DNA from 2 places in the Paenibacillus sp. FSL R10-2782 genome. Region 2 is predicted to be linked to the other one. Evidence: riboswitches for the same ligand, from Rfam matches in the RefSeq annotation. Region 2 holds a riboswitch; the other holds the start of a gene.
The links. Region 2 has a riboswitch for cyclic di-AMP ahead of NST83_RS00140 (G5 domain-containing protein). Riboswitches for the same ligand answer to the same signal wherever they lie in the genome.

Region 1: linked by a shared signal. The riboswitch ahead of NST83_RS13105 (3D domain-containing protein) and the one ahead of NST83_RS00140 (G5 domain-containing protein) in region 2 are both predicted to bind cyclic di-AMP.

The regions. Positions count from the first base shown of each region.
Region 1 covers NZ_CP151951.1:2,903,211-2,906,355, reverse strand. Annotated here, with positions in the region: gene NST83_RS13115 (ABC transporter substrate-binding protein/permease) at 1-689, shown strand, start outside; gene NST83_RS13110 (amino acid ABC transporter ATP-binding protein) at 676-1,398, shown strand; cyclic di-AMP (ydaO/yuaA leader) riboswitch at 1,647-1,819, shown strand; gene NST83_RS13105 (3D domain-containing protein) at 1,827-2,495, shown strand; gene NST83_RS13100 (polysaccharide deacetylase family protein) at 2,671-3,145, opposite strand, start outside.
Region 2 covers NZ_CP151951.1:28,632-31,776, forward strand. Annotated here, with positions in the region: gene NST83_RS00130 (HD domain-containing protein) at 1-315, shown strand, start outside; gene NST83_RS00135 (TatD family hydrolase) at 357-1,127, shown strand; cyclic di-AMP (ydaO/yuaA leader) riboswitch at 1,329-1,611, shown strand; gene NST83_RS00140 (G5 domain-containing protein) at 1,881-3,029, shown strand.

The DNA of each region.
Region 1 (3,145 bases), 2.7 Mb from region 2:
TCTCTGCGGATCGACAGGTTTCATCCAACAACATCGTGGATATATTTTGGAAATATCGCAGCTTTTACGCTACGGGTATCGGCTACACGTTGTTGTTGTCTGCGCTCGGGGTACTGTTCGGATTTATCATTGGTCTGATCATCTCTCTGCTGCGGATGAGTGGTGTACGTATCATTGAATGGTTGGGTACAGCCTACGTAGAGGTACTTCGTGGTACACCTATGCTGGTACAGCTTATGATCATCCATTATGGAGTTGCTTTGACGCTGGGCGTCAATTTTACGCCACTTCAGTCCGGTATTATTACGTTATCTCTGAATAGCTCGGCATATCTGGCTGAAATTTTCCGTGCAGGTATCCAGGCAGTGGACCGTGGTCAGATGGAAGCGGCCCGTTCACTCGGTATGGGACGAGGCAAAGCTATGCGTCACGTCATTTTACCGCAAGCGTTCAAGTCTGTACTGCCTGCGATCGGCAATGAGTTTATTACGATTATTAAAGAGTCCTCCATCATTTCTACCATCGGTATGGTGGATATTATGTATCAGGCCCAAGTCATTAAGAACATCACCTACGAAGGATTAAGTCCGTTCGTCATCGCGGCTGCTATTTATTTTGTAATGACATTCAGCTTGTCGAAGCTGTTGGGTTTATGGGAAAGGAAGTTGAGAGCCAGTGATCACCGTTAAACAACTGCGTAAATCGTTCGGCAAAAATGAAATTTTAAAAGGCATTGATATAGATATTGCAAAAGGCGAGGTTGTTGTCGTCATTGGCCCGAGTGGTTCGGGGAAAAGTACATTTTTACGTTGTATGAATCTGCTGGAGCAGCCGACCGATGGGGAGATTTTGTTTGAGGGCGAGCCGATTACAGCCCGTGGTCATAATATTAATGCGACTCGTGAGAAAATGGGGATGGTGTTCCAGCATTTCAATCTGTTCCCGCACAAAACGGTGCTGCAAAATCTGACGCTTGCGCCAACTCAGGTTAGAGGCCAGTCAGCAAAGGAAGCGGAGAAAATTGCGCTGGAGCTGCTGCGTACCGTTGGGCTTGAAGACAAAAAGGACACCTATCCCAATCAGCTTTCCGGCGGACAGAAGCAGCGGATTGCGATTGCACGCGCCTTGGCGATGCAGCCGCATGTGATGCTCTTCGATGAGCCGACTTCTGCTTTGGACCCTGAAATGGTCGGGGAGGTGCTGGACGTGATGAAGAAGCTGGCTGAGGGTGGCATGACGATGGTCATCGTGACACATGAAATGGGCTTTGCCCGCGAGGTAGGAGACCGCATTATCTTTATGGATAACGGTCAAATTGTGGAGCAAGGTACACCGGAGCAGGTTTTTGGCACTCCAAGCCATGATCGTACCCGGGATTTTCTTGCCAAGGTTTTGTAAGAAATGAGCTTGTAAAGGCTATGAAGCAAGCCCTCCGCGGTGGAAGTTTGACGGGAGGGCTTTTTTCTTTTTTTGTCATCCTCGTTCAGATTTTTGTAACTGATTTCGATTTCATGATGACAAAATTGTAACAGATGTAGTATGATATTCGGGGTTCCCAACATTTTCATGCAGATAAGGTTACAAAATTGTGATATTATGCAGTGAGCCAAAACTTACCGGGGCAGCAGACAGCTACATTTAGACGCTGAATGCGGGACCCAAAACCATGGGAAGTGCGGGGGACGTAACAACGGCAGTAACTTCTGATCCGTCTTCATACGAATGGATGGAAGGTGCCTAGGGGTGAATTGCACAAGCATAGGGCTTCTCCTGAGTCCGAATCCGACAGCTAACTTCGCAGGCATAACAGAGGAGGTACATATCTTTTGAAACATCTTAAACGTATTGGAAAAACAATGAAATTTGCGGTGCTGGCAGCAGCCATTGCAGGATTGGCGCAGACAGCCGGGGTAGCCGACGCCGCTTCGCTTCATACCGCCAAGGAAGGTGATACCTTCTTTTTACTTGCTCAACGTTACGGGGTATCTGTAGAGAATCTGCAAAAGGAGAACCCAGATCTTGCTGCCAGCAATATATATGCAGGAGTACAAATTAAGGTGCCGGACGAGAACAAGGTAAAGGCTGCTTCGGATTCAAAGCCTCAGCTTCTTTCAGATAAAGCGCCGGCAGGTGACGGTCAACAAGTTGAAGCATGGGGCAAAACATTTAACTACAGCAAAGTAGTTGACGTGAAGGCTACAGCGTATTCCGCAGCAACCAGTGAAAATGGAAAATGGGGAGCGGTGGATTATTTCGGAAATCCGCTTAAGCTTGGTACGATTGCGGTTGACCCAAACGTAATTCCGTTGGGTACGAAAGTGTTGGTTACAGGCTATTCCCACCCGGGTTTGCCGGATCATTCTTTTGTAGCCGTAGCACGCGATAAGGGTAGCGCCATTACGGGGAAACGGATAGATATTTTCATTCCAGGCAGCCCATCTTTTGTGAGTGACTTTGGTTTTCAGAATGTGAAGCTGTACGTCATTGATAAATAGGCTGTATAAGCAAATGAATTAAGTTTACATAATATATATTATGTAAACTATAATCTGTGATCTATAATCAAATAACTTAATCGCAGGTTCAGGATTCATATATGGGTTTTGTCGATTAAAAAAGGGCTGTCTTGACGAGCAGAATGCATCTGCTGGTAAGACAGCCCTTTTAATGTTATTTCCGCTCCGAGGTATGAAGTAGCCGTGGAACCGTGACAAATTTGTAGCCCTTGGCTTTCAGCGACTGAATGAGACCCGGCAGGGATTGAACAGTGCCTTTCAGATTGGAACTTTGACCTCCACCTGCATGCATTAAAATGATGGAGCCTGGTCCGGTAGCCGGGATCACATTACGCTGAATTTGTGTTTTACTGAGTCCCTTCCAATCGAGGGAGTCTACGTTCCAATTCACAATCATGTAGCCGTGACGACGCGCCCACTGGATCTGAGGCTCCGTAATTTCACCATAGGGTGGGCGGATCAGCTTGGGGCGAAAGCCAACGGTGGCCTCCAAAATATGTTCTGTTTTCTTAATCTGGTTGCGAAAGCGTTCCGGTGAAGCTTTCCTAAAATCCGGATGAGTATAGGAATGGTTGCCTAAGGCATGGCCTTCACGTACGATACGGCGAATCATGCCAGGGTGTTTTTCC
Region 2 (3,145 bases):
ATGGATACAGATACCATTGACGACATTCGGACAGCGCTGAAGCAGGTTGGTTTGCATCCCGAATATGATCTGGAAATTGATTTTCCGACGGATCTTCCTTATGATGTGTTTCGTCAGGGTGGGTCGACGGATAACCAGATTTTACTCCTTGGACGTAAAGGAGAGGTGAGAGAAATTTCCGAAGTATCGGAAATTGTGCGCTCCATTAGCGGTATTCACCGAGGTAAATATCACATGTACTATCCCCAAAACAAATTGGATGGGGTAAAGGACAAGCTTCCTGCCGAAATAAGGAATTATTTTGTCAAACAATAGACAAATATATGCTAATAAAAGTAAAAAAGGAGACAAAAGCTTTGAATTTATTTGACACTCATACTCATTTGGATGCCCCGCAATTTGACGAAGATCGGGAAGAAGTAATAGCACGTGCTGTCGAAGCGGGAGTAACCCGCATGATTAATATCGGATTTAACCGTGAGACCATTCCGTCTACCATGAATTTGGTCGAAACGTATGATTTTATTTATGCGGCGATTGGATGGCACCCACAGGATGCGATTACGATGCAGGAGGGAGATCTGGAATGGATTGCATCGTTATGCAGTCATAAGAAAGTCGTGGCGATCGGGGAGATTGGTCTGGATTATTATTGGGACACATCACCCAAGGATGTACAGCATCGGGTGCTACGCAACCAGATTGGACTGGCTCGTGAGCTGAACATGCCAATTGTCATCCATAACCGGGATGCGCATGAAGATATTGTTAAGATTTTGCGTGAAGAAAAAGCGAGTGAGGTTGGCGGAGTCATGCATTCCTTTTCGGGAAGCTGGGAGACGGCTAAAATGGTGCTGGATATGGGCTTTCATCTCTCTTTTGGCGGGCCGATAACGTTCAAAAATGCCAAGCAGCCAAAGGAGGTACTCGCACAGGTGCCGCTGGACCGTCTGCTCATTGAAACGGACGCTCCCTATCTAACACCTCATCCGTTCCGCGGGAAGCGAAATGAGTCCGCACATGTGGGACTGGTCGCAGAGGCGGCTGCCCAAATCAAGGGGATTACGTTGGAGGAATTAGTGTCCATAACGACCCAAAATGCCTTGGAACGATTTGACATTAAGTGAAAAAGGGAAGAAATCAATCAAAATAAAGAGATAGACGAAGCTAATCATGAATTTGTTGCAGGAAACTCAAGAATATTACAATATTTTAACCGAATATTTTGAAAAATGTACTTGAAACCTGCTTTACAACATGCATAGAAACAGGATATCATCTTTTCAGTGAATTGTTGTTTGAGTGTAAACATCAACAGTTCATTTCATGAACCAGTCTCGCTGAGTCCCTTTTACAGGGAACGGGGGAACCGATATGGCTTACAGTACGTCCGGCGTATGGGCAAGAAGGGAACGTCTCTTCCGCCAGCCGGCTCGACCGAAATTCTTTTCCCGGATGGGATTGAACAGGTGGAGGGGCCGTATTTCGATTTCTTTCTGGGTCTTCGGGGTGAATGTGAAGGCAACCGCCATGAGCGGTTGACCCAAGCTAGGGCGTCTCTCTACGTCCGAACCCGACAGCTAACCCCGTAAGCGTAACAAGAGAGAAGCCATCTCGTGCATGATTTTTCCGCATATTCGCACATGCCGGAAGCCACGAAAGAGCTCTCTAAGTCTCTTTTCTGGCTTTTTTTGTTGTGAATAAAAGAAAATCTGTCATCATACTGTGATTAAACAGGGGAGGACAGCATGCCGCGAAGACGGGTACATGGTGCAGGACAGTCGCATTACGGGCTTGTCTTGTAGAAAATCTGTTATAGTCACGTCAATCTCAACTATGTCTTACTCCAGACGGCGGGCTATGTAAGGAGGACGGAGGAAATGGGCATTTTCCAAAAAGAGGAGACCCATGAGTCACGCTCATCCAGCATGTCTTACGTATTGCGTTGGAAGCAGGAAAATGTGCGCCAGGCTGCTTTGGTTGCTATTTTTCTAATCTCACTAACGATTATGATTTCAATTCTGGTGTACACTGAGTCTAAAAAACAGGTCTTTTTTGTCATCGACGGTAAGGCATCTGCGGTAGAAACTCGGCAATCCCAGCTCCAAGATTTGCTCAAAGAGCATTCGATTTCGCTTCAGCCGCATGATACGGTATCAATGCCGCTGAACGGAGCAGTACAGGATGGGGATCGCGTTGTCATCAAACGTGCCAATCAGGTCAAAGTATCCTTAGCCAATAAGACGAAAAAGTTGTACACAACAGAAAATACAGTAGAGGGCGCCATTCGCACCTCGGGCTATAAATTATCGTCAAATGATAAAGTTTATCCTGCTCTAGATGCTCCTGTTTCGTCTAACATGGACATAAAAATCGTCCGTGTGAAGAAACAGCAGGTCGAACAGAAGCAACAGGTACCTTATCAGGTCATCAAAACGGCCGATCCAAGTCTCTATAAAGGCGATAATCGGGTTATCCAAAGCGGTAAAAAAGGTGTTGTGGTCCAGCATGTTCAAAAGGTATACCATGACGGAAAATTGGTATCCAAGCAGCTGGTAAACAAGGAAGTCGCGCAGAATCGTGTGGATAAGGTGATTGCAGTAGGAACGAAGAAAAAGCCGGTCGTTCTGGCTGCTTCCGTTGGTCCTGAAGATGCCATTAAGTCTACACGGGTTAGTTCAGGCAATGCTGTCCGTAAAGCAGGTGTGAATTTTAATTACAGCAAAGTGTTACAAAACGTCTCCATGACGGCGTATTCGTCACAGGAGCCAGGTATCGGTACACGTACTGCATCCGGCTCACGTGTCACGGAAGGACGCACCATCGCTGTCGATCCGAATGTGATTCCAATCGGCTGGTGGGTGTATATTGAAGGGGTGGGCTTCCGCCGTGCGGAGGATACCGGTGGCGCGATTAAAGGCCACAAAATCGATGTGTATTATGAGAGTTTGAGTCAAGCCAATCAGTTTGGTCGGAAGCACGGTAAAACCGTCTACGTGATTGGACCCGAGAAGCCTGAAATGAACTAAAAACGTGTTGTATATGTTAAGGGCAATGCGATAGTATTAACATCATAGTTATACCATGCTAAGAAGAGGATATCCTCTTCTTATTTTGTTTTCAAAAGCAGGGAAAGATGAATATA